DNA from 3 places in the Vreelandella arctica genome. Region 2 is predicted to be linked to each of the others. Evidence: predicted binding sites of a transcription regulator. Region 2 holds the regulator's gene; each other region holds the start of a gene.
What was found. The regulator sigma-54, encoded in region 2, starts transcription at its own class of promoters, with help from an activator protein. The targets are predictions, from matches to a motif close to TGGCACNNNNNTTGCTNT.

Region 1: V8L70_RS17295 (ammonium transporter) is a predicted target of sigma-54. The motif match lies at 5,260-5,277, and genes of this name have one in related genera.
Region 3: glnL (nitrogen regulation protein NR(II)) is a predicted target of sigma-54. The motif match lies at 3,661-3,678, and genes of this name have one in related genera.

What each region holds. Positions count from the first base shown of each region.
Region 1 is NZ_JBANSN010000024.1:39,798-50,077, reverse strand. It holds gene glyA (serine hydroxymethyltransferase) at 1-1,063, opposite strand, end outside; gene V8L70_RS17305 (GlxA family transcriptional regulator) at 1,289-2,173, opposite strand; gene V8L70_RS17300 (LysR substrate-binding domain-containing protein) at 2,369-3,304, opposite strand; gene V8L70_RS17295 (ammonium transporter) at 3,726-5,063, opposite strand; gene V8L70_RS17290 (FMN-binding glutamate synthase family protein) at 5,461-6,786, opposite strand; gene V8L70_RS17285 (GltB/FmdC/FwdC-like GXGXG domain-containing protein) at 6,800-7,483, opposite strand; gene V8L70_RS17280 (class II glutamine amidotransferase) at 7,487-8,404, opposite strand; gene glnT (type III glutamate--ammonia ligase) at 8,462-9,796, opposite strand.
Region 2 is NZ_JBANSN010000008.1:174,650-184,929, reverse strand. It holds gene pmbA (metalloprotease PmbA) at 1-286, shown strand, start outside; gene V8L70_RS09970 (HPr family phosphocarrier protein) at 322-591, opposite strand; gene rapZ (RNase adapter RapZ) at 637-1,569, opposite strand; gene V8L70_RS09960 (PTS sugar transporter subunit IIA) at 1,681-2,151, opposite strand; gene hpf (ribosome hibernation-promoting factor, HPF/YfiA family) at 2,156-2,464, opposite strand; gene V8L70_RS09950 (RNA polymerase factor sigma-54) at 2,563-3,978, opposite strand; gene lptB (LPS export ABC transporter ATP-binding protein) at 4,143-4,892, opposite strand; gene lptA (lipopolysaccharide transport periplasmic protein LptA) at 4,904-5,413, opposite strand; gene lptC (LPS export ABC transporter periplasmic protein LptC) at 5,425-5,994, opposite strand; gene V8L70_RS09930 (KdsC family phosphatase) at 5,995-6,537, opposite strand; gene V8L70_RS09925 (KpsF/GutQ family sugar-phosphate isomerase) at 6,576-7,562, opposite strand; gene V8L70_RS09920 (ABC transporter ATP-binding protein) at 7,880-8,701, shown strand; gene mlaE (lipid asymmetry maintenance ABC transporter permease subunit MlaE) at 8,738-9,538, shown strand; gene mlaD (outer membrane lipid asymmetry maintenance protein MlaD) at 9,555-10,019, shown strand; gene V8L70_RS09905 (MlaC/ttg2D family ABC transporter substrate-binding protein) at 10,094-10,280, shown strand, end outside.
Region 3 is NZ_JBANSN010000006.1:141,000-151,279, forward strand. It holds gene V8L70_RS07560 (entericidin A/B family lipoprotein) at 175-306, shown strand; gene V8L70_RS07565 (YqiA/YcfP family alpha/beta fold hydrolase) at 312-842, shown strand; gene V8L70_RS07570 (DUF6435 family protein) at 929-1,096, shown strand; gene ntrC (nitrogen regulation protein NR(I)) at 1,111-2,538, opposite strand; gene glnL (nitrogen regulation protein NR(II)) at 2,531-3,592, opposite strand; gene V8L70_RS07585 (DUF4124 domain-containing protein) at 3,814-4,362, opposite strand; gene glnA (glutamate--ammonia ligase) at 4,519-5,925, opposite strand; gene V8L70_RS07595 (hypothetical protein) at 6,459-7,082, shown strand; gene V8L70_RS07600 (acyltransferase family protein) at 7,119-8,147, opposite strand; gene V8L70_RS07605 (alpha/beta hydrolase) at 8,299-9,381, shown strand; gene V8L70_RS07610 (hypothetical protein) at 9,427-9,729, shown strand; gene V8L70_RS07615 (DUF29 domain-containing protein) at 10,120-10,280, shown strand, end outside.

The DNA.
Region 1 (10,280 bases), on a different contig from region 2:
GGCTCTGCGGGTCGTTCGGCACGGCATTCTTGTTAACCGTGATGTGCGCCCGGCCCAAGGCGGCATCTGCGTCTTTTCCAGTCACCCCTTGCTTGATTAACGACACAAGGAACAGGTGGTCGTCGGTGCCGCCCGAAACAACATCATAGCCACGTTCAACGAAGACATTCGCCATGGCGCGGGCGTTGGCAACCACCTGCCGCTGATAGTTGACGAAATCCTGGCTCATCGCTTCTTTAAACGCCACGGCCTTGGCTGCGATGACATGCATCAATGGGCCACCCTGCTGGCCTGGGAACACCGCGCCATTTAGCTTCTTATAGAGCGCCTCATCACCATGATCCGATAAAATCAATCCGCCACGAGGCCCGCGCAGGGTTTTGTGCGTTGTGGTGGTCACCACATGCGCATGCGGCAACGGGCTGGGGTATAGGCCTGCGGCGACTAAACCGGCGACATGCGCCATATCAACCATCAGATAGGCCCCCACCTCATCGGCAATCGTCCGGAAGCGGCGCCAGTCAACGACTCGCGAATAGGCAGAAAAGCCTGCGATGATCATTTTGGGCTGATGTTCACGTGCCAGCCGCTCAACTTCGTCGTAGTCGATCTCTCCTGTGTCCACATTCAGACCGTACTGAACCGCATGATAATGCTTGCCGGAAAAGTTGGGGGCCGCGCCGTGGGTAAGGTGACCACCATGGGCAAGGCTCATGCCCAGCACGGTGTCTCCCGGCTGAATTAGCGCCATGAAAACGGCAGCGTTGGCCTGGGCTCCCGAGTGAGGCTGCACATTGGCGTAATCTGCGCTGAATAAGTCGCGCGCCCGGGTGATGGCCAGCGATTCAACCTTATCGACAAACTCACAACCCCCGTAATAGCGTCGCCCTGGGTAACCTTCAGCGTATTTATTGGTCAGTTGAGAGCCTTGGGCCTCCATCACCGCTCGGCTGGTATAGTTCTCAGAAGCAATTAATTCAATGTGCGCTTCCTGGCGGATGACTTCTTCTGCAATGGCTTCAGCAACCCCAGCATCAAACGCATCAAGGCTAAATTGGTTCATAATTCTCTCCTGGTTCTATCCCGGCATTATCGTTGTCGGATCAGTGTCCTAATAAGGAAGATCGCGCTTACCTGGATTTAAAGCCAAGAAGGAGGGTCAAGAATTGAACAAATGCGACAAGTTTTATGAACGCGGCCAAGGCACGGGGGTTATAGAGAGGTAATCAATAGAAAGTTAATTATTTTTGAAGAGCAACAACAAAGTTCAGTGATGTATTCTAGGTCTTTAAGACAGGGTGGCATCATGAATATGCAAAAAATGAGGATCGACTGAGACGCCATTCACCTGATCAGCATGTTTACGTACATACGACGGCGTCAATCCAAAAAAAGCGCGAAAATGACGCGAGAAATGTGCTGTATCGGCAAAGCCGCAGCGGCCACCTATCTCCGTGACGCTGTTGCCGGTGTAGTGAAGTAGCCATAAGCCGTAGCGCAAACGTAATTCTCGAGAGAACTTTTGGGGGCTTACTCCTAGCGTCTCTCGAAAGCGTCGCTCTAGATGGCGCCGCGTGGTACCCACACGTTCAGCCAGTACGTCTACCGGTATAGGGTTACCTAAATGCTGTTCAACTATCGCAATGGCACGTCTAACCATGCGGTCATCAATTTTGACATAAACAACGGGTTGGGGTTGAGCATGACTACCTGGTCGAGGTTCATCGATGAGCATGATATGCAGGCTCTTCATAGCCCACGCTTTACCCATATGACGCTCGATAAGATAAGCAGCTAAATCTGCAGAGGAGGCTCCGCCTGCACAGGTTATAATATCGCCTTCGTCGATAAAAAGCTGGTCAGCTACTGGCTCAATAGAGGGAAAGCGCTGGGTAAGGTCACGATGATGGTACCAACTGATACAACAACGGCGTTTCTCCATCAGTCCCGCTTGGATAAGGACAAAAACGCCGGTGCACACGCCGACTAACGGTACATTTTCCGCTGCGGCCTTGCGTAAGTACTCTATTGCCTTTGAATCAACTTGGTTATGCTTGTCCAGCACCCCGCCAATCACCACGATGTAATCAAACTCGCAGGGGGCCTGCAGAGGTATACAGGGTGTAATGGCAGCGCCACAACTCGATTCTGCATCCTCGCCAGTGCTGGTCATGAAAGACCAATGACAATGCAGCTGACGGCTACGATCCCCCTCATCGGCAGCTAAGCGCAAACAGTCTGCAAAAGCAGCAAAAGGTAAAAGCGTAAAGCGATGTAGCAATAAAAATCCCACAGATAAAGGTTCATACTTAAGGTCTTGAGATTTAGTTATCGTCAAAGCCACAATGCCCCTATCATATTAAAAATATTACTTTCTAACTGAGTCAGCACATTGACTCATGAACCATTCCCGAAACATAGAGACAGTTTCATCTGTTGCTTTATCTTCACGGTAAGCAAGATAATGACGCGTGCCTTCAAGCACTAACTCTTTATCAATAGGCTTAACGAGTTGACCATCAGCTACCAAAGGGCCGACAAGATGATCCCACCCTAACGCTACTCCTTGATTTTTCAATGTCATATGTATCAGCATACTATAGTCATTGGCATTGAACGTATGGATTGCATTCTGAGAACTTCCGGCACACTCCAGCTTATGGATGGCTAGCCATGACTCCCAGTTCACATGCTCCGACACTTGCGAGCGTCCGTAAGGGCTTAAGTTAAGTAGCACCCCGTCGCGCAACCCTTCCAAGGTGTTTATTTCAGGATGGGCTGCGAGGTAGCTGGGCGTACAAATGGGATAAATCACATCATGAAATAGGGGGATGCTGTGATAACCCTCCCTGACTTTCTGCATTTTTGTAATGAAAATATCTGGATATACCCCCGGTTCCATCGTGAGAAAGTTCTCGGTCGAGAGAACCTGAAGGTCGATATTGGAATGCATGCTAAAAAAGCTTGGCAAGCGAAGCGACAGCCAAAACGCTGAGAAGGCGGGGGAGCAGCACAGGGTGAGCGTCCGCTTTGCGTTGGAAACCCGATTGTTTCGGATGCGGTCAGCTGCCTGGGCAATATTCAGGAAAGATAGCTGGGCTGCATCGAAAAAAATCGACCCTTCCTGGGTAAGCTCTATCGAGCGTCCTACCCGTTTGAACAAATCGGTGCCCAGAAACCCCTCAAGCTCTCTTACTTGGCGGCTGATCGCTGCTTGTGTCACGCAAAGCGACTCTGCGGCGCGGGTAAAGTTCTGGTAACGAGCCGCGGCAACGAAAGACTTCACCGCCGTCAGAGACGGCATTCTGATAAGCGTCTGATTTGGTGCTATATGTTTAGTCATAAAGTGAATTAGTCACATGCAGCGTTGTTTTCATTATAGAGCTTTCAGGATTGCTCATTGCCCTAGGCCACCACGTACAGCGTACCCTACTTCAAAATGTCCAACGGCAACAGACAAAATTCACATGCGGCACCGCACCGTGAATTGGGCAAAATAACGTTTGCCGTACCACACGCTTGGTTATCTCAGCTAACAATACCATTTGAAAGCAGTAGCCTCGGCTGGATGTCGCGTTCGCTCTACAGTTTTGCCTTACTCAGCCATAATCGTCTTGGTATTTGTCGACTGAAAAAGCAAATACATGTTGGCACTCAACAAGTAAATTATCAGGAAAATTATTAACTATCATAATCTTGCTATACCCCTGGCACCAATAGATCACTTATCGCACTTCGGGACTGGTCTCCGCCACCCTATGTGTTTTGGTAGCACTGCCCCGCTTTGCTTTTCCTTCTGTTGCTTCTGTATTTGTAGTGAAAGACACGAATTCAGGATAAGCAGACATACCGCATTCGTGAACATCCATCCCTTCGAACTCTTCTTGTTCGCTGACGCGTAAGCCCATCGTCATACGGATGATCCACAACACCAGCAAACTAGCCCCAAACATCCAGGCAAAAACAACAACCGCACCGATCAGCTGGATCATGAAAGACGCATCTGGATTAGTCAGGACGACGGCCAGGACCCCCCATACGCCAGCACTTCCGTGTACCGAAATGGCGCCGACCGGGTCGTCGATTTTCAACCGATCAAGCCCCAATACGGAAAACACCACCACAACACCACCAATAGCACCGATCACGACTGCCATTCCTGGGTTGGGCAAGAGCGGTTCAGCGGTAATCGACACCAGCCCGGCCAGGGCGCCGTTGATCACCATGGTCATGTCCGCTTTGCCGAACATCAACCGGTAGAGCAGCGCTGCAGCCACCATGCCTGATGCGGCGGCCGTATTGGTGTTAACGAAGATACGGGCGACCGCATTGGCATCGTCTACGCTGGCAATTTTCAGCATTGAACCACCATTAAACCCAAACCAGCCCATCCACAGAATGAACATGCCCAGCATGGCAATCGGCAGGTTGGCACCTGGAATAGCCCTGACTTCGCCATTAGGGCCAAACCGCCCCTTGCGCGGGCCGACCAGCAAGACCGCTGCCAGCGCGGCAGAGGCGCCCGCCATGTGCACCACGACAGACCCGGCAAAATCCTGGAAGCCCATCTCATCAAGGAAGCCACCGCCCCACTTCCAAAAGCCATTCACGGGGTAAATCACCCCCACCATGAACACGGCAAAAATCAAAAACGGCCACAGTTTCATACGTTCAGCTATTGCCCCAGAAACAATCGACATGGTGGCTGCCGCGAACACTGCCTGAAAAATAAAGTCGGCCATGGAAGAATAATAAGGCGCCCCCTCCCCAGCAGAAATATCCGACACGCTATGATCACTGCCCAACATGAAACCCAGGCCAGGGATCACGCTGCTGATCGGGTTAGCGGGATACATCACGTTATAGCCCACTATCAGAAAGACGATACAGGCCACCGAATACAACATCGCATTCTTGGTGAGTATTTCGACGGTATTTTTTGATCTGACGAGCCCTGACTCCAACATGGCAAAGCCGCAGGCCATAAACATGACAAACACCGTACAGACAAGAAAATAAAAAGTATCAAGCGCATAACTGAGCTCTAAACTTATTTCGTTCATTTTATTACCCTTAAGCAATCATTTAAGTTATAAGTTGAAATGGTCGAGCGTAATCACCTACCCCCTTTTCTGCTAAGCGGCAAGCTCGTAAAAGCAGCAATCGCGCTAGTGCACTTTCAGCTCTTTTACTTAACGCAGTATTTTTACTAAGCACGTTTTTTATTAAACACCGCATTTTACTAAACACTGTATTCAAGAAGCATTATTCATGCCAAGAAACAAAACGCTTAATTACCAAACACGTAGAGGCCACTCATGATAACCACGAGCCGTTTTAGTGATTTTTAGGTTTTAGACAGCACTTTCTGGTGCAAAAAGTACATTAAAAAAGCCCCCACCCATAACAGGTGAAGGCTACATGCTATATAACAGTGCCTTGTCCTTGCACGCGCATGGCTTAGAACTGTTGTCCTGGAATCCAGTTAGTACCGGCAAGCGGCACCCTGGCCATCGCTGCGGCTTCGATATTCAAAGCGACCAAATCTTCCGGCTCCAGGTTATGGAGATGAGATTTTCCGCAGGCTCTTGCTAGTGTCTGCGCCTCTAGCGTTATTACTCGCAGATAGTTAGCTAACCGCTTACCGGCAGCCACCGGATCCAGACGCTTGCTCAGTTCGGGATCCTGGGTGGAAATACCCGCTGGGCACTTGCCTTCCTGGAAGTCATCATAGTAGCCAGCTGCAGAACCGAGCTGCTGGTACTCTTCTTCGTAACGTGGGTGGTTATCGCCAAGCGCGATCAATGCCGCGGTACCGATTGCCACGGCGTCAGCCCCCAGGGCAATGGCTTTAGCAACGTCAGCACCGTTACGAATCCCACCTGAAACGATTAACTGCACTTCACGATGGACACCCATTTCCTGTAGCGCCTGGGCGGCTTGCGGAATGGCAGCCATGGTGGGAATGCCTACGTGTTCAATAAACACATCCTGGGTTGCTGCTGTCCCGCCCTGCATACCGTCGAGCACCACAACATCGGCGCCCGCCTTAACGGCTAGTTTGACGTCATAGTAAGTGCGGGTGGCGCCCACCTTAATGTAGATAGGCACCTGCCAATCAGTGATCTCTCGCAGCTCAGCGATCTTGATGGCCAGGTCGTCCGGCCCGGTCCAATCAGGGTGACGGCAAGCGCTACGCTGGTCAATACCCATGGGCAGATTGCGCATCTGTGCGACGCGATCCGAGATTTTCTGCCCCAACAGCATGCCACCGCCACCTGGCTTGGCGCCTTGGCCCAGCACGATCTCAATGGCATCGGCTTTGCGCAGGTCATCAGGATTCATGCCATAACGCGACGGCAGATACTGATAGACCAGTTTAGTGGACTGGCCGCGCTCTTCGGCGGTCATACCACCGTCGCCAGTGGTCGTTGAGGTGCCCACCTCTGATGCGCCGCGTCCCAGGGCTTCTTTCGCCTGCGCCGACAAGGCTCCAAAGCTCATGCCCGCAATGGTCACCGGAGTATCAATCACGACCGGCTTCTTGGCGTAGCGAGTCCCCAAGGTAACGTCGGTACCGCACTTTTCACGATAGCCTTCCAGCGGGTAGCGCGACATGCTCGCCCCCAGAAACAGCAGATCATCAAAATGCGGAACCTTACGCTTTGCCCCCCAGCCGCGAATATCATAAATACCGGTTTCGGCGGCGCGCTGGATCTCGGCGATGACGTCTCGACCAAAGGTCGCGGACTCTCTCAGTGCCGGATTACTCTGTTTATCGGTCATGTCAGGCTCCTGATTAGTAGGCCGAGGCGTTATCGACTTTGAAGTTGTATAGCTGGCGTGCCGACCCATAGCGCTTAAAGGCAGTAGGATCTGTTTCAACCCCGGCACGCTTAAGCAGGTCGCTTACTTCATCCAAGTGCTCTTGGCGCATTTCTTTTTCAATGCAATCAGCGCCCAGGGAAGTGACCGAACCTTTGACATAGATATGTGCTTCATAAATCGAATCTCCCAGTGCTTCACCTGCATCGCCGCACACTACCAGGCATCCCGATTGCCCCATGAAGGCGCTCATTGGCCCAATATTGCCTTTGACGACGATGTCGACACCCTTCATGGAGATACCGCAGCGCGCCGACGCGTTACCGTCAACCACCAGCAGGCCGCCCTGAGCCGTGGCACCAGCTGATTGGGACGCATCGCCTTTAACATGCACCATGCCGGACATCATGTTCTCAGCGACGCCAACACCGACGTTGCCATGCACAGTGACATTGGCCTTCTGGTTCATCCCCGCGCAGTAATACCCCGCGTGGCCGTCAATATCGACGCTAATAGCATCATTTAATCCGCACGCAATATTGTGCGCCCCGTTCGGATTAGCAACGCGCCATTCACGTTCGCTGGCCGTTATGTCCGCATCGTGAAGAGCCTGGTTGAGTTCACGCAGGCTGTCGCTTGAAAGGTCGTATGTTTTCATAAGTTAGGCGGCCTCCACCTTTGCACCATCACGTTCCCACACATAGATTTTCGCCGGTTCCGGCTCCCACACCTTGGCTTCCTTGATGCCTGGCAGATCGGCTAACGCACGATACTCGGAGGCCATCGCAACGTAATCGTCGGTTTCGGCAATCACCGCAGGTTTACAGGAGATAGGGTCACGTACCACGGCAAAACCATCGCGGGTGCCAATAGTAAAGGTAAAGAAGCCATCCAGATCTTTAAGCGCACTCTTGAGGGCTTGATTGAGGGGTTCGCCCTTGGACATACGCCACGTCAAGTAGCCAGCAGCCACTTCAGAGTCGTTGTCGGTCTGAAAGCTGATGCCTTGGCGCTTAAGCTTATCGCGCAGACGGTTGTGGTTGGAAAGCGAGCCGTTATGCACCAGGCACAGATCCAGCCCGGTCGAAAACGGATGGCTGCCTTGTAACGTGACAGCGCTTTCAGTGGCCATGCGCGTGTGGCCAATCGCATGGCTGCCACGCATATTTTTAAGGTTGTAACGCGCCGCCACTTCAGTAGGAAGCCCGACACCCTTTAGAATCTCGATACTTTGTCCGGCACTCATCACCCTGACGTCTGGGATGTTTTCAGCCACCCAGCTCAGCACCTGCTTTTCTTCACTGGCCAGCTTAAGCACGGCCACGTTGGCATTCTGGAACCACGAGTCCAAGCTACCAAAGGCAGCGTTCAAGCGATCGGCCAAGGCCTGCCAATCGTAATCGGCATCGTCGCTTTGCAGCGTCAGTTTAACGCCAGCGTCGTATTCATCGCCGTAAACAGCAAAACCGGCACTGTCCGGCCCGCGATCGGTCATGGCAATAAGCATCGGCTCGAACAATTCACCCAGCCGACTTTCTAGTTCAGGTTTTTTCAGATAAAGCCCAACAATTCCACACATAGCATTACCTCGGCTTATTCGTCAGTGCATGTCTTACGTTTCGATAAGACTCAATCATTAGAAGAATTCCGCGTAGCGCTGGATTTCCCAATCGCTGACCTGGCTGCTGTATTCAGCCCACTCCTCACGCTTGACCTTGATGAACTCATCGGTAATTGCTTCCCCAAGCCCTTCACGCAGCACGGAATCTGCTTCCAGAGCGTCAACCGCCTCAGAGAGTGACTGGGGTAAAATATCGATGTTTTGTTCGCGACACTGCTCGGGCGTCAGTTCATACAAATTGATGTTTTGTGCCTTGCCGGGATCCAGTTGACGGTCAATACCATCAAGGCCAGCAGCAATAAGAGCTGCATGCACCAAATAAGGATTACAGCCAGCATCCGGCAGACGAAACTCCAAACGCCCATAAGGCACACGCACCATGGCTGAACGGTTGTTATCGCCATAGGTAATGAACACAGGTGCCCACGTTGCGCCGCTGCTGGAGCCGCCCGAGACGAGACGCTTATAAGAGTTAACCGTGGGTGCCGCGAAGGCACACAGCGCTGGCGCGTGATGCAGCAGGCCGCCAAGAAAGTGATACGCCGTGGGGGAAAGCCCCAGGTTCTGCGGGTCGCTGTCATCGCCAAAGACATTCTTGCCGTCTTGGTCGGCAATCGAGAGATGGAAGTGCATACCATTACCCGGCCGGTCGGCATGCGGTTTGGGCATAAACGAGCACACCATGCCCAGTTCATTGGCAATCTCACCAGCGGCCATGCGCACAAAGGTGAAACGGTCAGCGGACGTCAGCGCATCGCTGTAGGTATAGTTGATCTCAAATTGACCATTGGCATCTTCATGGTCGATTTGATAAATATCGAAATCAACGCTTTGCAGTGCTTCCACCAAGTGTTCCAGAAACTCTCTAGACCGCGACAAGCCTTTATAGTCGTAACAGGGCTTGGCGAGCGTATCGCTCTCGTCTACAGGCAACAGCTCTCCTGCGGCCCCACGTTTAAACAATGAAAATTCAGGCTCTAAACCGGTGTTTAGCGTCCATCCCTTATCACTTAACCGCTCTAATTGCTTAAGCAACACGACACGGCTATCAAGCAGATGAGGCTCGTCGTTGACATAGCCACAGCAGGCCATACGCGCATAGCGCGGCTGCCACGGCACCAGCGAAAGAGAGTTCAAATCCCCTTTCGCCATAAAATCAGGCCCATGCGGCTTCATACCTAGGCCGGAAACAGCGAAGCCTGCAAAACCAGCACCTTTTTCTACCACGTCCATCAAACAATTCGCCGGCACTGACTTGGTTTTAGCCGCGCCGTGAATATCAACAAATTGGGCCAGCAAGTAGCGCACATCGTTATCTTTGATAAATTTAACGGCAGCTTCTGGAGACATATTATTACCCTCGTGATAATTCCTTTCAAGAAACTATATTTCCCAAAAAGAAAAGCACTTAGTATGCCAATATCATTTGGCCGCCCTCTCCATCGCAACAAAAAAAGCATAATCGATTGTTTATAAAGAATTAAATATTTTATTGTTTGTTATCGACACCCCCTGCCGGCTCTCTTCAGCTCCATCGCTTTTATGTATCCTGCGCCGTAACAGTGCACACCATCTAAAAATCGCACCAGCAACGAACGTATAAAACACATATAAAAAATTAAACCTAAAAATAGCCATTTTCGCTGACTTAAAATCCACTCCTTAATTAACTGTTTTTTATATGAAATAAAGCAAGGTATGTACCGTTTGTCCTGGCCATGCCAGACATGGCAAGCTTCTTGCTTTACTGAAAGGAATTATTATTTCCCTAAAAGAATGAAAAGCGATGTTACGCCAATGGCCTCGCTTGGGAAAGCGGGTTTTGATGACTTGA
Region 2 (10,280 bases):
GTTGCAATCCCGTGATAGCTTGCTGCAGGAGATGGGGCAGGGAATTTGGGTGACAGAACTGATGGGTCAGGGCGTCAATGGCGTGACCGGTGACTACTCCCGCGGGGCGGCGGGCTTTTGGGTGGAGAACGGTGAAGTGCAGTACCCGGTCGAAGAGTTCACCATTGCCGGTAACCTGGAGCGGATGTTCGCCGGGTTAGTGGGGATTGGCGATGACACCGATACCCGTGGCAGTGTTCACACGGGCAGTTGGTTAATTGACGCCATGACGGTGGCCGGTGACTAATCCTCAGCAACTTAAACTTTAGCAACCAGAACCGATTACTGATCTTCTTCAAAGCGGGCATCGAACAGCGCTTGAATCGCATCAAGCGCCTGTTCAGCGTCATCGCCTTCGGCGTTGATGATGAGCTCGGTACCGCAGGGTGCCGCCAGCATCAGCAACGACATAATATTGGCGGCGTCGGCGACCTGTTGCTGTTTATAAACCCTTATTTTAGCCGTATAGCGCTGGCCGCATTTGACCAGTTTTGTCGCCGCGCGGGCGTGGAGTCCGCGTTGATTGGTAAGTGTAAGTATTCTTTCTGGCACCCTGGTTCCTTTTTGCCGAGTGGTGTCATTAATGGGTAGAAGCGCTTAGGAAGTCTCTTGCCGCTCGTCAGTATGATGTGGGTTATCCAAGGCGGCATCAGGCTGCTCACTTAGCGTGTACTGCAAGCCTAGCTCCCGATGGCGCAGCTGAACTTCACCCATTCCAGGCGCCAGCCGTTTAGCCAACTGCTCAACCATATAGACCGAGCGGTGTTGTCCCCCCGTGCAGCCAATGGCAATGGTCATGTAGCTGCGCTGGCTATTTTGGTAGGCGGGCAGCCAGCGCTCAAGCCATGCCTGTATATCGTTGCTCATGGCATCGACAATCGGATAGCTGGTTAAGAAAGCGACGATGTTAGCGTCGCGGCCAGTGAATTGGCGCAGCGTTGGATCCCAGTAAGGGTTGGGCAAACAGCGAACGTCGAATACTAAATCGGCATCTAGTGGTACACCACGTTTATAACCGAATGACTCAAGCGTTAGCGTCAGTTTATCCGGCCGCTGATGTGCCACCTGGTCGGTAATGCGTCGGCGTAAGTCGTGTACCGACAACCGCGATGTGTCGATCACTAGGTCGGCTAGATCGCGAATATCCTCTAGCGTCTCCTCTTCTTTGTTGATCGCCTCTTCCAGGGTCATCTCGCTATCTCGGGTCAGCGGATGGCGTCGCCGGGTAGCGGAGTAACGTTCAAGCAGGATGCGGGCATCGGTGGTCAGGTAAATAACTTGAAAATCAATCTTACGCTGGCACAGTTCCTCTAATAACGTGGGCAGACGTTCCAGTGCGCCAGGTAAGTTACGCGCATCAATACTGACCGCCAAATGAGCGCGGTCGCCCTGATCGCGTAATTGATCCACCAACGACCCGAGCAGCATGGCGGGCAGGTTATCAATGGCGTAGTAGCCAAGATCCTCCAGCGCTTGTAAGGCGATAGATTTACCTGACCCGGAGCGGCCGCTAATGATCACCAGTTGCATAGAGTCTCGCTTTGCTTAGATCAAGCTGCATTGGGGGTGGTGGGCGAAGCATCAACTTAGCGTGTAAAATACCATTAGTTGGCTTTCACAACTTAAATTGGCGTTAACGACTTAGGACGTTGAATGCTCACGCATTTTGGCGGTAATAAGCTCAAGCAGCTCGCGCTGACTGCCTGCCTTGCGCAGCTGGTGGCGAGTATCCGCATCATTCATGATGGTCGCTACCTGGCCGAGTAGGGATAGGTGCGTGTCGTCTGCCTCTTCGGGTACAAGTAGGACAAACACCAGATCAACTGGGTCGCCATCAATGGCGTCGAAATCAATCGCTTCTGACAGTTTTAAAAAACCAGCGATAGGCGCCGAACAGTGCGGGCTGCGTGCGTGTGGGATAGCCACGCCATTGCCGATACCGGTGCTGCCTAAGCGTTCTCGACCGATTAACCGGCTAAACACTTCTTGGCTGTCCAGGCTGGGCGTATTTTGTGCGATAAAGGTGCTGAAAAATTCCAGCACCCTTTTTTTGCTGCCCCCGGGCACGTCGAACAGAACGCGTTCCGGGGGGAGTATGGTTTCCAACGTCATTGAATTAACGCACACCTGCGCCTTGGGCGCGGGCTTGTGCTTTTTCCTTATGTTTAACGAGTTGTCGATCGATTTTATCCGCTAGGGCGTCGATAGCGGCGTACATATCACTGTCGAGGGCTTCCGCATGTAAATCAGCACCTGCGGCGTGCAGTGTGCAGGCGGCCTGTTGGCGCTCTTTCTCCACTGATAAGGTGACTTGCACCGTGGTTATGTTGTCGTAATGGCGCTCTACACGTTCAAGCTTTTCGTTGACATAGTCACGCAAGGCGTCAGTCAGATCTACGTGATGACCAGTGATATTTACTTGCATTGACGTACTCCTTATCCATCGGACTGTACTTCGATTGTAACCCTTTTTGCCGCGTTGCAAAGCCCTTGTCGAGAGTTTCCCTTAATCGTTGACGAGTGCTAGCGAAGACGACGTCGTTCGCTGGACGAGAGGATGCCCATGGCTTCACGATATTTAGCCACTGTACGACGCGCTACTTGAATGCCGCCTTCATCCAGTAGCGTGACTAAGCGGCTGTCAGAAAGCGGTTTGCCCGGCGGTTCTTCCTGAATAAGTTTTTTGAGCCTGGCGCGAATAGCGGTGCTGGAGTGGCTGTCGCCATCTTGGCCGCTCACTTGGCTTGAGAAAAAGTATTTAAGTTCAAACACACCACGGGGCGTATGGATATATTTTTGCGTGGTGACCCGTGAAATCGTTGATTCGTGCATCTCCACGGCTTCTGCTATGTCAGCCAATATCAGCGGTTTCATGGCTTCTTCGCCGTGCTCTAAAAAGCCAATTTGCCGGGTGATAATTTCGCGACCCACGCGCAGCAGCGTATCGTTACGGCTGGAGAGGCTTTTGATTAGCCAGCGCGCTTCTTGGAGGTGCTCTTTAAGAAACTGGTTGTCCTGGCTTTTGTCCGCACGCTTTATCAAACTGGCATAATCGGGCTGAATGCGCAGCCGCGGCAAGGCTTCTGGGTTGAGCTCTAGGTGCCAGCCTTCGTGGTTATGGCGAACTACCAGGTCGGGCGTCACATAGCTGTCGGCGGTGTCACCGTAGGCGCTACCGGGGCGTGGGTCGAGGCTGCGTATCAGTTGAATGACATCGGTCAACTGCTCGTCGTCGAGCCCTAAGCGGCGCTTGAGTAGGCGTATGTCGTCTTTACCCAGCGCTTCAAGAAACTGGCGCACTAAGCGGCGAGCGGGGACGAGTAGCGGTGTGTCGTCCGGGAGGGCTGCGAGTTGCAGCATCAAACATTCGCGCAGATCGCGAGCAAAGATGCCGGTCGGTTCAAACTGCTGGAGTTTGAGCAGAATCGTTTCTACTTCGCGCTGGCTAAGCCCGTCAATTCCCTGGGCGCGTAGGCCTTCACGAATATCATTGAGCGGTTGGGTCAAGTAGCCGTTGGCATCCAGTGCGTCGATTAAGCTCTCTGCAACGAGCTGTTCACGAACACTGAAATCCGTCATGGCAAGCTGCCAAAGCAGGTGACCATGAAGGCTTTGTCCGGCGGCTTGGCGCTCAAAATCTGGGCCTTCACTGCTGTTGCCGCCCAGGCTGTTTGAATCTTGATAGGTATCTGACCAGTCGCTATCTACCGACAGTTCAGTGGGTATGCTCTCTGACCACTCCTCCTCTTTAGGCTCGCTGACAGCCTGTTCGCTGAATTCATCCTCTTGCTCAAGCATGGGATTGGCATCCAAGGCCTGCTGAATTTCTTGCCTCAGATCCAGCGTAGAGAGTTGTAATAGGGCAATCGCCTGCTGCAGCTGAGGAGTCATGGTCAGCTGTGTGCCAATACGCAGTTGTAGAGAAGCTTTCATGACCATCTGAGAACCACGCGTTAATCGGAAAGCTTCACCCTAGTGCGAGAGAGTATCGGTTGCAAGTGCAATAAACATGCCATTGGTAGTAAAGTTGTTGCAGAGCGCTATTTACAGAACCAAAAAATAGGTTTATGGGCAGGCAGTGATTGTAGGCGCCGCTGATCAGTTTAGAGGCGAAAATCAGCACCCAGATATACGTCTCTGACCTTCTGATTATCGAGAATGGCACTGGGTGAACCGCTGGCAATGATTTGCCCATCCCCAACGATATAGGCGATGTCGCAAATATCCAGGGTTTCACGTACGTTGTGGTCGGTAATCAGTACGCCAATATGGCGCTGCTTCAGCGCGCGAATGATGGTTTTGATCTCACCTACCGAGATGGGATCAACGCCTGCAAAAGGCTCATCGAGCAAAATAAAGGCGGGCTCAGTGGCTAGCGAGCGGGCTATTTCTACACGCCGACGCTCGCCACCCGAAAGGCTCATCCCCAGGTTGTCGCGAATATGGGTAATGTGGAAGTCTTCGAGTAGCGCTTCAAGGCGCTGTTCGCGGTCGCTACGGTTAAGCTCTTTACGGGTCTCGAGTATCGCCATAATATTATCGGCAACCGAGAGCTTGCGAAAAATAGACGCCTCTTGAGGTAGGTAGCCAATCCCTGCCGCTGCACGTTCGTGCATGGGGGCGCGGGTTAAATCCACATCGTCGATACCCACTTTGCCCGCGTCGGATTTGACTAGCCCGACAATCATATAGAACGAGGTGGTTTTACCCGCGCCGTTGGGGCCCAGTAGGCCGACAATGCTGCCTTGGCAGATCTCCAAATTGATGTCTTTAACCACTCGGCGGCGTTTGTAGCTTTTAGCCAAATGGTGGGCATAGAGGGTTTTGATCGGCGCGGTGTCAGCAGTTGCCACAGCTTTGCTCCCTATTGTTCAGGCTGAAGGGTCATACGTATGCGCTGGGGCTCGCTGCCGTCAACGTCAGAGCGTGCTTGAATCACTTCACGGTCAATAAAATACTCAAGGCGCCCGCCGGTGAACGTGTCTTCTAGCTGGATCAGCTCGGCTTGGTCAATCAGCTCTACGCGGCGCTCAGCGACGTGATAAATAATCCGTCGAGCCCAGCCTTCAGTGGGACCATCTTGGCCCTCCACTTGATGACGCAGGTAGGCGCGTTCACCGGTGGATGTCGCTTTCGATAGTTCGCCAGCCTCGTTGCGTTCGATCTCAACACGCTCGCCTCGCAACTGCATTTCGCCTTGGCGAATATCTACATCCCCGGTGTAAACGGCGGTGCCGGCCCGCTGGTCGAGATCTAAACGGTCAGCTTCCACTTCTACAGGGGCTTGTTGTGACGTTTGGGCCAGTGCCGATAACGGCATCGTGAGGGCAAAAAGAGTGGTGGAGAAAAGGGCTGTATAAATAATGGCTTTCATGGCGGCTCCTCTTAAGGTTGCGTGGCCGGGGGGTGTGTGCCGCGCACATTATCATTTAGGCGGACCTGGCTGGTGTTAAGCCACGCGTCCATACGTGAAGCGCTCATTTGCTGGGGCGGTTGCTGCAGTAATACCGGTGTTTCACTCCAAGCATGTTGATTAAGGCCATCATAATGCAATAGCTCGGTATCAAGCTGCCAGCCTTCATCCGGCGCGATCAGTCTAGCCGAGCCCGACATCAACAGTGCCTGGGTGGCCGTGTTGAGCGTGCCTACATCGGCGCTAGCCAGCCACTGACGGTTTTCACTATCATACAGTACCGCTTGAGGCTCTTCCGTCCAGGTTTCGCTTCGCTGCGGCGTATGGATAAGTCGCGGCGTTTTTAGCGACTGCAAAACGTTGCCGTTATCGCCGAACAGGGTGATCTCAGCATTTTCCAGTACGTGGCCTGGCTCTTGAGCCTGTGCGTCGGGGTCGATGCTGATGTCTTGAGGCCCGCGGGGGTCAAGCCATACCAATAGAGCCCCTAAGGCAATCACCAGTCCGGCTAGCCAGATGCGTACTTTAAAGCGTTTAACCATTTAATTGCGGCCGTGCAGGTAGGTGTCGAGCACCGCGCTCCAGTGCCCTTGAGCTTCAAGCAGCGTATCGCAGATTTCGCGCACGGCACCGTGGCCACCCAGGCGTTCGGTGGTCCAGTCGGCGTGGGTGTGCATATAATCCGGTGCGTTGGGTACGGTAATGCCGACGCCACAACGCTTAATAGCCGCAAGATCGGGGAGGTCGTCGCCACAGTAGGCCACTTGATCAAGCTCGATATCGAGGCGCTGACAGAGCCCCCGCAGGGTAACCAGCTTGTCTTCACAGCCTTGATGGACATGGTCGATACCCAGGGCGGCGGCGCGTTGACTCACCATGGGAGAGTCTCGGCCGGTTATCAGCGCAACATGAACGCCCACACGTTTGAGAAGTTTGAGCCCATGGCCATCCTGGGTGTGAAACGCTTTGATTTCGATACCATCGGCCTGAAAGTAGAGGCGGCCGTCGGTGAGAACACCGTCAACATCAAGCGCCAATAGGCGTACGCGGCGAAGTCGATCGAGTAGCGCAGCAGGTAGGGTCATAGAGCCTCCATATTAGTAAATTCTTAAATTAAGTGTAGTTAAATAACACCGCTGGCGAGCAGGTCATGCATGTGTAAGGCGCCAATAGGTCGCTGTTGTTCATCAACCACCGCCAGCGCGGTAATACGGCTCTCTTCCATGATGCGTACCGCTTCGGCCGCCAGGATGTCGGGGCCGATACGCTTGCCCGGTCGGGTCATGACATCATCCACGAGCACTTCACGCAGATTATGGAATTGATCTAACGTGCGGCGTAGGTCGCCATCGGTGTAGACCCCGGCCAATCGCCCTTCGCTATCCACCACACAGGTAAAGCCAAGCCCTTGCCGGGTAATCTCTAGTAAGGCGTCGCGCAGCGGGCTGCCCAATGCGACCTGGGGCAGGCGTGTGCCGTCGTGCATCAGATCTCTAACGCGCAGCAGCAAGCGTTTGCCTAAACTGCCGCCGGGATGGGAGAGGGCAAAATCTTCAGCGGTAAATCCACGCGCCTCTAGTAACGCCACTGCCAGCGCATCGCCTAGGGCGAGGGCGGCGGTGGTGGAGCTGGTGGGGGCGAGGTCCAGCGGGCACGCCTCACGCTCAACGCCACTGTTTAAGTGCGCATCGGCGTGTTTGGCAAGCGTGGAGTTTGGACGCCCCGTCATGCTGACTAGCGGTATGCCCAGGCGTTTAAGCAGTGGTAAGAGCGCAGTGACTTCGGCGGTTTCACCCGAGTTAGACAGCGCCAATACCACATCGGAACGGGTGATCATGCCTAAATCGCCGTGGCTGGCTTCACCAGGGTGAACGAAAAAAGCTGGTGTGCCTGTGCTGGCAAGTGTGGCCGCCAGCTTACCAGCGATATGCCCCGACTTGCCCATGCCGGTCACCACCACGCGGCCTTGGCAGGCGAGAATTAGCTCGCAGGCACGGTCAAAACTTTCGTCTAGTTTGGCTTGAAGGCCGCCAATGGCTGCCTGCTCAATTTGCAGCGTACGCAATGCACTTTCGCGTAGTAGGCTGGGTGGAGCGAGAGGCTGGCGCATAGCGTTTTCTCTTAATCCTTGAACATATAAAAAGTAGTAACCATCAAGAATAACATCTTGGCACCCTTTATAGGCAGTCGTTGAGATAGTAGTTGGAGACGTTAGCCCGGGTGCGTTTTGACTATAAGGCGGCCTGCTACCGGTTCGCTATCAATAAATGGGTAGGCCAGTAGAAACACTCAAGCGTGCCGACGTGTTTTGTAGCGTTATAGTACAATGTTTGATAATGTTTTAGAAACACTGTTTTATAATCGCGATAGCCGCAAGTAGGGTATGATGGCTAACCCAAGTGCGCCTCGTTAAGAGTCAACTGATCCATGATAGATGCTCCATTTATTGAAATTGAAGACCTCCATTTTTCACGTGGCGATCACGAGATTTTTCGCGGCATAAATATGACGATTCCTCGCGGCAAAGTAACCGCGATTATGGGGCCAAGCGGTACTGGTAAAACCACACTGCTTAAGCTAATCGGCGGGCAGTTGACCCCTGAGCGTGGGCGGATAGTGATTGATGGGCAAGATGTTCATCGGCTATCTCGTAAGGCGCTATTTACGTTACGTAAGAGAATGGGAATGCTATTTCAAAGTGGCGCGCTGTTTTCCGATTTAGATGTATTCGAAAACGTTGCCTTTCCGTTACGCGTACATACTGATTTGCCCGATACCATGGTGCGCGACCTAGTGCTACTTAAGCTGCAGGCGGTCGGGCTGCGCGGTGCGCGTCACTTGACGCCCGCAGAACTGTCGGGAGGCATGGCGCGTCGGGTCGCACTGGCTCGCGCCGTGGCGCTGGATCCGGAGTTGATCCTGTATGACGAACCTTTCGTTGGTCAGGATCCCATCTCTATGGGCGTTTTAGTGCAGCTTATCAAGCGCCTTAATCAAGCGCTGCAACTCACCTCTGTGGTGGTATCTCACGATATTAAAGAAACTCTGAGCATTGCAGACTATCTCTATTTAATTGCTGATGGTCAGGTGGTTGCCCATGGTACGCCGCAAACCTTAGATACGAATCAAGACCCCAGGGTTAGCCAGTTTATTCATGGCGAGCCCGATGGCCCAGTGCCGTTTCACTATCCCGCTGAGGCGTTTTATCGCGATATTTTGGGCGAGCCCCCGATGACAAAGACAGGCTAATGGCTTCAATGCAGGGTAAATACAGGGCAAGGACAAATGCAGTCAAAATTTTCTAACGGTACCGCGCGTATTACCCGATTGGGGCGTCGAGGGTGCGATTTAATGGAAGCATTAGGCCGTGCGGGGGTGTTTCTCTTCCAATCCGCTGTCGGTGTGCCATCCCGTGCGGGTTGGCGCTTATGGTTGCATCAGATGCATTTTGTCGGTGTGCTTTCGCTCGCCATCGTGTTGGTGTCTGGGCTGTTTATCGGCATGGTGCTGGCACTGCAGGGCTATACCATTCTGGTCGATTTCGGCGCTGAACAAGCGCTTGGGCAGATGGTGGCGCTGTCACTGCTGCGTGAGCTTGCGCCTGTGGTGGCCGCGCTGCTGTTTGCTGGCCGTGCGGGCTCGGCATTGACTGCTGAGATTGGCTTGATGAAAGCCACCGAGCAGCTCACCAGTATGGAGATGATCGGTGTTGATCCGCTGCGCCGGGTGGTCGCTCCGCGGCTATGGGCGGGCTTTGTGTCGCTACCCATTCTAACCGTAGGTTTTAGTGTGGTGGGTATCTGGGGTGGCTACTTGGTGGGCGTAGAGTGGTTGGGTGTTTTTGAGGGCTCCTACTGGAGCAACATGCAGGCCAATGTGGCTTTTGTCAGTGATATTGGCAATGGCATGATCAAAAGCGCTGTGTTTGCGCTGGTGGTGACCTGGATTGCTGTCTTTCAGGGCTACGATCTGGTGCCGACCTCAGAAGGCATATCTCGTGCTACCACACGCACGGTAGTGTATTCGTCGCTTGCAGTTCTGGGGCTTGATTTTGTGTTGACTGCCGTCATGTTTGGCGGCCTTTAATGGGTGGAGCAGTTTCATGAGACGCAGTAAAACCATGGAGTTCGGTGTTGGCCTGTTTATGATTGCTGGCATTTTGGGACTTGTATTCCTCGGCTTGCGTGTTAGTGGACTGACACTCTCCGCACCCGCTCAGTCGTTTCAGTTGGAGGCCAATTTTGCCAATATTGGCAGCTTAAAACCTCGCGCTCGGGTCACTATGGCGGGGGTGACGGTGGGGCGCGTTGAATCTATTGAGTTGGATACGCAGTGGTTCGATGCACGGGTGGTGCTAAGCCTGGACAGCGAGCTGGAAGGCCAGCTCTCCAGAGACACGATAGCGTCTATTCTTACTGCTGGCTTATTAGGTGAGCAGTATATCGGCCTTAGCGTAGGCGGTGACCCTGAGGTGTTGGAGGAGGGTGACACGATTCGTGATACCCAGTCGGCGCTGGTGTTGGAAGAACTTATCCAGCAATTTGTGTCCAACATGGCAAGTAATTAATGTTTCAAATAATGAGACACGAACCCAGTGCTTTAACGGGTCGGGAGATAATGGTTATGAAAGGAGTAAACGGGATGGTAAGTCGTTGGTTGCTGGTGGGTATGATCATGGTGGGGTTAGTGGTGCCGTTACAGGCCCTAGCACAGAGCCAGTCCCCTGAAGCATTGGTTCGCGATAATGTTGAATCACTAATGGAAGACCTTGAGGGTCGTAAAGATTATTACGCTAATAATCTTGGTGAGCTTGAGGCATTAGTGGATA
Region 3 (10,280 bases), on a different contig from region 2:
TATCAAGACACATCTATCTAGCTGAAACACATTAAAATGATGGCGAAACGGCGCAACAGCGATTATTTTTGCTAACGAACCTTCCCACTTTGCTATAAAAAGGCTTTGCTTTAAAAAGTGTCCAGACAGCTCTATCAATGTTTGACGCACGCCCATGCCTTTGAGGAAACCGCTATGAAACGTACTATTGCGCTTGCCATACTCGTCATGACCACACTTCTGTTGGTAAGTGGTTGCAATACCATTCGGGGTGCTGGTGAGGATATCGAACAGGGTGGAGAAGCTATCCAACGCTCAGCGAGCTAAACGTGATGATGACTGTTTACTTATCCCACGGCCTAGAGAGCGGCCCAGGGGCACTTAAAATCCAGGCACTAAAAGGCGTTGCTGAAAAACTAGATGATTGTGAGCCCGTGGTAATGGACTATCGAGGCATGGCAGAGCCCCAGCAACGTCTTCAGCATCTTTTACAGGTGATAGCCGAGCGCGGTGATGACCCTGCCCACTGTGTACTGGCAGGTTCAAGCCTGGGCGGGTGGCTAAGCGCGGCCGTCAGCGCTCAGCAGCCCGTATTAGGCTGTTTTTTGTTAGCCCCCGCGTTAGGCATAGCCGCCTACCCTGAAACGTCGCCCACCATCCAGGCACGCCACACGCACATTGTTCACGGCTGGCGCGATGATATCGTTGCCCCTGAACCGGTGATTGAACGTGCTCGCCTGCAGCGGCTGTCGCTGAGAATGGTGGACGATGATCACCGCTTACACGCCAGCCTCGACACCATTTTGGTCGATTTTGAGCGCTTTCTATGTCAATGCAGCGCGGACTCTCAGAACGACGCATAACCGCTGACCAAAACAAACATTCGACACAAGCAACCAAAACCTATACAAATGGTGTACACCAAAACCAGATAGTGAGGAAATTGCTTATGTTTGGCATGTTTAAGCGCGACCCCAAAAAGAAACTCCAGCAAAATTATGAGCGTAAACTGCAAGCCGCGATGGAAGCGTCTCGTAACGGCGATATGCGCGCCAATGCCACCCTTACCGAAGAAGCTGAGGCGATATTGGCTGAGATTAAACGCCTTGAGCAGTAACGACTGCTTAGCCTTTACTCGTCAGCCAGTGCTGGCAGCAGCGTTTTTAATTTGCGGGTCAGTGTATTACGCCCCCAGCCAAGCAGTTCAGCGGCTTCACCTTTGCGTCCACCGGTATGCTTTAAAGCGGTTTCAATCAGAATCCGCTCAAAATCGGGCACCGCCTCTTCCAAAAGATGGGTATGGCCTTCGGCCAAGGCATGATCCGCCCAGTCGCGAAACGCCGTACGCCAATCGCCATGGGCGCTACTTTCGGAAGCGCTTGGCGAGCGCAGTTCCTGCGGCAAATCTTCAACCAGGATTTCACGCCCCGACGCCATCACCGTCAGCCACCGGCAGATATTTTCCAACTGCCGCACGTTACCGGGCCACGGCAAGCGTGTTAGGTGGGCTTCCGCTTCACTGGTCAGCACCTTGATATCGGTAGTCAGCTCTTTCGCCGCTTCGGCCAGAAAGTGTCGGGTTAAACGTGGTATATCTTCGCGCCTTTCAGCCAGTTTCGGCAGGTGGATACGAATCACGTTCAGGCGGTGGAACAAATCCTCCCGGAAGCGGCCGTCATCCACCAGCACTTCTAGATTTTGGTGAGTAGCGGCGATGATACGCACGTCCACTTTGACCGGCGTATGCCCCCCGACGCGATAGAACTCACCATCCGCCAGCACGCGCAGCAGGCGCGTTTGGGTTTCCGATGGCATATCGCCTATTTCATCTAAAAACAGTGTGCCGCCGTTGGCCTGCTCAAACCGCCCTTGGCGCTGCTGTGCCGCCCCAGTAAAAGCACCCTTCTCATGGCCAAACAGCTCCGATTCGATCAAGTCGCGAGGAATCGCCGCCATGTTCAACGCGATAAAGGGTTTACCGGCACGCGGGCTATGCTGATGCAGCGCCTGGGCAACGCGCTCTTTACCCGTCCCCGACTCCCCGTTGATTAACACCGTGATATGCGAGTGAGAAAGACGGCCAATGGCGCGAAACACCTCCTGCATCGCGGGCGCTTCACCAATAATCTCAGCGTTTAAGCCTTCCGGCACGGCGACCGGTCGTTGGCGTTCCCGGGCGTGGGCCACGGCGCGGCGCACCAGCGCCAGGGCTTCATCAACGTCAAACGGTTTAGGCAGGTATTCAAACGCCCCGCCCTGATAGGAAGCGACGGCGCTGTCTAGGTCGGAATGGGCGGTCATCACGATCACCGGTAGATCGGGATGCGCCTCGCGTACTCTCGCCATTAAGTCCAGGCCGTCGATGCCTGGCATACGAATGTCGGTGACCAGCACGTCGGGAGGGCTTTCCAGTAAACGCGCAAGGGCTGTATCTGCACGCTCAATACACTCAACATCGAGATCGGGCTGCGCCAAGGCGCGCTCCAGCACCCAGCGGATAGCGCGGTCGTCATCGACAATCACCACCCGCGCAACATCGGTACGTGTAGCCTCAGTCATGACGCTTCTCCGGTAAAATTATTACCAATGGAATCAGTAAACGAAATTCGGTATGTCCGGGTCGTGAGTCGCATTCGATCAATCCTTGATGTTGGTGCAAAATCGACTGGGCGATCGATAACCCAAGGCCACTGCCTTCTGCGCGTCCTGACACCATCGGGTAGAACAGCGTTTCCTGCAGCGTATCGGGAATGCCTGGGCCGTTATCAATCACCGAGACTTCACTGACTAAGCGGTGGCGTTCCGCCCCGAGGGTAAACTGTCGCCGGGCGCGGGTGCGCAATATTAAGGTAGGTTCAGGGGTTTGAGCATCGCTCATGGCTTGCACGGCGTTGCGTGCAACGTTGAGTACCGCTTGAATCATTTGAGATTCATCGCCGGAAAGGTCGGGCAAACTGGGGTCATAATCGCGGCTAATAACAACGCTGGGATGCTCGGCAATTAACAGCGCGCGTACACGCTCCAACACCCGGTGAATATTGACCGGCTCATGCTTAAGCACACGGTTAGGGCCCAGCATGGAGTCGACCAAGTCGCGCAGCCGATCCACCTCTTCCACAATGATATGGGTATATTCGCGCAGCGCCGGATCGTCTAAATCCCGTTCTAACAGCTGTGCAGCACCACGAATCCCGCCGAGCGGGTTTTTCACTTCGTGAGCAAGCCCACGGGCCAATATCTTGATGGTTTCTTGGCGAGTGGTCAGCGCCTCTTCACGCGAGATCTGCATTAACCGATCCCGCGGCTCCACTTCTAACAGTAACTCGTCGTCCGATAGCGGCGTTACAGTGTAGTCGACCGTCAGCGGCTCACTGTTCAGCGGCGTAATACGCGCTTCTCGCTGGGTGTAAGGATGAAACGCATCCCGCGCTTTAGCCAATACCTCATCGATGCTGTCAACACCGCCCAGAAGCGTATCTAGGCTGATGCCGTGAACGCGGCTTAAGCTAACCGCTAGTAAGGCTTCAGCGGCAGGGTTCATCCAGCGCACACGCAGCTCGCCGTCCAGCAGCAGTACCGCCGTGGTGAGATGTTCAAGCAAACGCTGATGCATGGTGGTGTCCTGAGAAATTACGTCTTCCATCGCCGTTGCAGACCTACAGGTGGATAATCAATGAGGGAACTGCAAAAAGCGCGCCAATTATGCATTTATGCCTAGTTGCACGGCTTGCGGGCATAGCAATAAAAGAAGATGGATCGTTTTAGCGCAATCACCGCGCCAAATGCCTCCACAACCGCACCAATTTAGTGCATTCGAGATTTTAACCACCCGGTCTAAGGAACCGTAATCGTCACTGCGGGCGTGCGGTGCTGTAAACGCTGGCTACTATCCAGTAGCTCTGCTTGAAGCTCGTGCTGCCCCGCAGGAAGCCCCGTTAACCAGAAAACATCACTGTGCAGCGCGGTCTGGCTAATCTCTCCATTCACTATCAGCCGCACTTGGTGGTCATCGCGCAGCGGAGGCGCAATAGCCACTTCCACCGCGGTGCTTCGCTCCGGCAGCCGTGCGCCTTGCTGGGGCAGTGCAATCGAAAAATGGTCATACGGCATAAAAGGCTGCCCTGGCTTGCCACGTGGGCGCCCAGTAGCGGGCGTGGCTACACTGGCCGTAGCTGCGCTTAACCCAGGCGGCAGGCTTGGCAACGGTGCCAATTCCAACGCCTCCCCGCCGCGGCCAGGGTTATCGGTAAACGTAACGTTGCCGTGCTCATCAATGACCCTGAAAACCGTTTGCCCAAAAGCCGCACCTGACATGATGGCCGCCCCGATGCCCAGCAAAGCGGCCATCAAGAAGCTGATCGTGTACGTGGTTAGCTTGCCCATACTGCTCCTCACACTTGTCACACCCTCAATAACGAAAAACCCCGCCGAAGCGGGGTTTTGATACTATTTTGATCAACTGCGTTTTGATCAACTGCGTCTTTATCAACTGTTACCACCGCTAGGGTGATGGTAGCAGTTAGGTGCTAAAAGCGCTGATTAGCAGCTGTAGTACATATCAAACTCGATGGGGTGCGTCGTCATACGGATACGCTCCACTTCTTCCATCTTGAGTTCGATGTAGGCATCGATCATTTCGTCGGTGAACACGCCACCTTCGGTCAGGAACGCACGGTCAGCGTCGAGGGCTTCCAGTGCTTGATCCAGGCTGTGTGCTACGGTCGGTACTAACTTGCCTTCTTCTGGCGGCAGGTCGTACAGGTTTTTATCCATTGCATCGCCAGGATGGATCTTGTTCTTGATACCGTCGATACCGGCCATCAACATGGCAGAGAATGCCAGGTACGGGTTGGCAGTCGGATCAGGGAAGCGAGCTTCAACACGCTTGCCTTTCGGGCTAGCGGTGTAAGGAATACGGATAGAAGCAGAACGGTTACGGGCACTGTAGGCCAGCATGACCGGCGCTTCAAAGCCAGGTACCAGACGCTTGTACGAGTTGGTAGAAGCGTTAGTAAAGGCGTTTAGGGCACGGGCGTGCTTGATGATGCCGCCGATATAGAAAAGCGCCATTTCAGACAGGCCAGCGTACTCGTCACCGGCGAACTGGTTCTCACCACCTTTCCAGAACGACTGGTGAACGTGCATACCAGAACCGTTGTCGCCTACCAGCGGCTTCGGCATAAAGGTCGCCGTTTTACCATACGCGTGCGCCACGTTGTGGATCACGTACTTCATTTCCTGCACTTCGTCAGCTTTCTTCACCAGCGTGTTGAATTTAACGCCGATTTCGTTCTGACCCGCGTTGGCAACTTCGTGGTGGTGAACCTCGACAGTCTGGCCAATCGCTTCCAGGGTGTTACACATCGCGCCACGAATATCGTGGAAGCTGTCAACCGGGGGAACCGGGAAGTAGCCGCCTTTAACGCGCGGGCGGTGGCCTAAGTTACCGCCTTCTACCTGGTTACTGGTCGCCCAAGCGCCTTCGTCAGACGTGATTTTGTACATGGAGCCCTGAATGTCAGACTTCCAATGCACTTCGTCAAAGATAAAGAATTCAGGCTCAGGACCGAAAAACGCAGTGTCGCCCAGGCCAGTAGACTCTAGATAAGCTTCAGCGCGCTTGGCGATGGAGCGCGGGTCACGATCGTAGCCCTGCATAGTGGCCGGCTCGATGATGTCGCAGCGCAGAACCAGCGTCGCATCTTCGGTGAAGGGGTCGAGATAGCCAGTGCCATCTTCCGGGCGCAGAATCATGTCGGATTCGTTAATGCCCTTCCAACCTTCGATAGAAGAGCCATCAAACATCTGGCCATTCTCAAAGAATTCTTCGTTCACATCGCGAGCAGGCACAGTCACGTGCTGTTCTTTACCGCGAGTGTCGGTGAAACGCAGATCTACCCACTTAACATCATGTTCTTCAATTAGCGCGAGAGTCTTGGCTGACATAGAGTCCTCCGGTATGAGCGTGGCTTAAAGTTAACGACTGTAAGCTACCGATAAATGTGTTGTTCGACAAAATACGCGCTAAACCGCACGTTTGTCATTCTTGTTCGCTCAACGTTTGCCTGACATTAGTGAACAAATCGCTCAGCGAGCATTTCAGACCGGCTATCGTTTTAGCACGTCGTAGGGCTTATGCCTACGGCCCGCTAGCCGCTTGCAAATATAATGCAGAGAACATGCCAACCCTGCACCAAGATGGCATAAAAAATCAGCAACCAATTGTTTTATAAACGTTAAAAAGTGGACAAGGATGCCTCTTGATGACGCATAGCAGCTAAATGCTGGTTCGGCAGCTGTTTAAAAAAGCCATAGCGCACCAATACAGGGCAAAAATAATGTTTTATGCGCCAATAAAGTGCATGAATAATAGTGAGCCCTCTTTTTTGGCTCGCAAGTTTTTTTACTTGCTACCCAAATAAGCCAGATACTACAATAAATTACAATTTGATAGATTTGCTCACAATCGGAGTCGGCAAATGGGGTCGGTTTGCTTTATCGTTGATGCCATGGTGACGGGTAACATGTTGCCACGCCACTTAAAATCCATACGTGATTCTGGCGTAGCCGACCACTTGCTGCCCATTTTGGTAACCAGCACGCAAGCCCATGCGCGTCTCAGCTCGATTGAGCAGCGCTACCACACTCATTGCTTGATCACCCCCAAGCTACCACTAGGCGCACGCCTCAATAAAGCAGCCTTTGCCAGCCAAGCTGAGTGGTTAATTATTGCGCTGCAGAAGCAGCCACTGCCTGCCAGCCTCTGGGGCTCACTCTACCCGCAATTGAACACCTACAACCTTGATGCCTTAATTGTTGGCCTTGCTCAGCCATCATTAGCCAAACGCATCCTGCGCCGCTTATTGGCAAGCACGCTGCTGTTACCGCCCTACATCGCCGTCAGGCGGGCCTGGCTTGAGCGCTTAGGTGGATTTGATCCCGAGCTGGATGACGCCAGCGCGATTGACGATTTTTTACAGCGTTTGCATGACTGCCCCACTCGCTTAAAAACGTACAGCGGCCGCTTGCTTAGCCAGGCTGCTGAACACACATCCGCCATGCTGCCCAACGACCCGGATCTCGCTTACACATCGAAGCGGTAAGCCGTGCCTTTCGATTTATGCACTCACATATTTCCATTACCGAACCTTCAAGCGCTTGCCAAACAGCATCGCTCCCAGTGTGGTGGTATTCGCCAATTTATTAAGGGCCACCGACCCGGCGAGTCCCACGACGATGAGTACCAGCGCATACACCCCAATCGGCAACGACAAAGGCTCAACGACCAGATCGGCAAGCACAAAGAACATGGGGTGGGCCAAGTAAATCCCAAACGAATACGCATTGATGTGGCGCACCCACAATGGCGCCGGGCGCCCAGCCAAATAACGCATGGCGCAAAGCGTAAACAGCACGAAAAATGGAATCACCCACACCTCTTTGGATGAAAACGCCAGCCAACCCGCAAACGTCGCCGCTATAATTAGCGCCACCAACAGCACCAACCACGCCGGGTGCGCCAATTGCTGCATCCAGGTGGGCCGCTCAGCGAGTACACCCTCTTGAGCTAGCGGGTAGTAGCGCACTAGCACCAGCGCCAGGAAAAACACATAGATCCACCCCAGCGGGGCGATCCACAGCAGGTAGCCGGGCAAATCAACATCAAACCAATAAGCCAGCCCCCAATACGCCATGCTGATAACGCAGGCACCCCACAACCATGGCACCGGATTCAATCGCCACAGCTGCCAGCGGGTAAACAGCCAATAAGCCACGTAAAACTGCATCGCAATGATCAAAAAATAGCCATGCCAGCCCGCATAAACGTAATACTCGATAGCATTAGCCACGAACCCCACCGGCTCATCCGACGCCTGTTGGCTTAACCATTCAGCGGTGGAATAAATAAAGCCATACACAAAGTACGGCACCATCACATACTTTACGCGCTGAATAAGAAACCCCTCCGGCACGGATTTATCGTAGCGAACAGCAAACACAAAGACCGATATAAACAGAAATATTGGCGTACCCAGCACCAGCGGCAGGCGCATTAAATCAGTGGCGACATTATCGAGGCGTTGATTGACGTGATCTAATAAATGAAACAAAAAAACGGCTATACAGCCGTAAGCGCGCAACCAATAGATCTCTTCAATTTTTCGCATTGGGCCTCCCGCCGCTACATACGCCTAACCTGCTATCCTGCATGGCTACTTTGTGTAACTGCTCGGCATAACGAGTCTGCATAGCTACGATGAACAACCAGTACCGCCGCGCTGTCCGACTTTATTAAACTAGTTTAATTCCGGAGAAAACGTGTTCATCCCAAAACCACCTTTCCTCTCCTACCGGTTTCGCACCCTACTCACCACTTTTATTGGGTGGCTAACACTCAGCGGCCACAGCTTGGCAAGCGACGTTGAGCATCATTATTTTTCCTCATCCACCCTCGGTTACGATTACCCTTATAGCGTGTATTTACCTGATAATTATGACACCCAGTCGACTACGCCCTATCCCGTCATTTACATGCTGCACGGCTCTTTTGGCACCGACCGCGACTGGGTTTCCCGCGGCAATTTACAACAGGTAGCCGACAGGTTAATTCGCGCAGGGCATATACCCCCGGCAGTTTTCATTATGCCCGGCAGCCGCAGCTGGTGGGTAGATGGCCATAACGAACCCGCCCGTAGCGCGTTTTTTAATGACCTAATGCCCCACGTGGAAGCTACCTATCGCGTTGGGCAAGAACGCCACCTACGTGGCGTAGCGGGGCTTTCCGCCGGTGGTTACGGTGCGCTTAACTTCGCCCTAGAACGGCCTGATTTATTTGCCGCCGTCGCGGCGCTTAGCCCCGCAAGCTACGCCCCCCTACCACCGCGCAACTCCTCCGCCTGGCGCCACCCAGCCTTTATTAATGACCAAGGGCAATTTGACCGCGAGCTTTGGGAAACCCTCAACTACACCGCCCATTTAGAAGAGTACCGCCTGCGTGTCACCCCCCGCGGCACCGATGAAGAAGGCGACCTTCCCCCCGTACCACTGTATATCAGCGCCGGGCGCAGCGACGTTTACGACGCAGAATTTCACGCCCGCTTACTCCGCCAAGCCATGGAGCGCATTCAACCCAACGAGGTACGGCTCGACCTTTACCCCGGCGGCCACACATGGCAGGTTTGGCGCGCCAGCCTACCCGCCGCGCTCAATTTCCTGTTTCAATACGTGGGGCAAACAAACAGCGTAGCGGGAATTGAAAAACAAGCTGAAACACAAGTTGAAACGCAAACTGAAGAACAGATTGAAGAGCAGAATGAAGAACAAGCCAATGAAGCGCGAGCAGAGGCAGCAAGCCCAGGCGGTTTAGAAAGCACCGCCAGCCCTGATGAAGTAAGCAGCTGAACGCACTACACTGAAGCAACATCCAACACGACAAGGAAGACCACAATGCATCAGCATATTGAATGGGACGAACCCGGCAGCGCCAGCGTAGCGGAATACTTTAAAAACGACCCCGACCACAGGGCACCCGACCCAGGCGATATTATTTCCGCACGTTTCCAGGGCATGATGGTACGCATCAAAGTAGAAGCCTACCGCGAAGATGACGCTGTCAGCATTGGCGAAGTTGTCGCCATTATCGACACCAGCGGCGGCCGCCACCAACGCCACAGCAAGCTCGAAGTCGGCCACATCGTACGGGTACCCGACGACAAACGCGCCATGGAAACACCGCCGAAAGAAGATTAACGCGTTAGCGCGTTCCTGATTTCAGTAACAGAGGCCATCCAACGCGATGGCTTTTTTGTGTGAATTTGAATAGCCAAGCAGCCATTCTTGAGTAGCGTAATCGCAACCACATTGATGGCCTTGCGATTACGCGCAGCAATACCAAAGGCACTTATCATATTTATTGCGGATGGGGAGACTCGAACTCCCACATCTTTCTGAGCTGCCTGAGCTACAGCGCAAATTAATCACCTAAGGTGGCAGGCAAACTATCCTCACACTCCGCGTTAGCAACAGTTAACAGAAGCCACCATGTAAATTTATACTCACTTCAATATTGTCGCCTGTTGTCTTCTTGCGTTTACACTAAACAAATGCAAAGTGGTTTAGCGGTTTTAGAGGAGTATCACTATGGCCGTACATTATGAACACGATGCCTATGCCTGGGCCCTGGAGCAAGCTGGGCTACTGCGGGCGGGGAAACTGGAGCAACTTGATCTTGAGCACCTCGCCGAGGAGATTGAGAGCATGGGCAAAAGCGAACGGCGCGCGCTGGTCAGCCAATTGGCTCG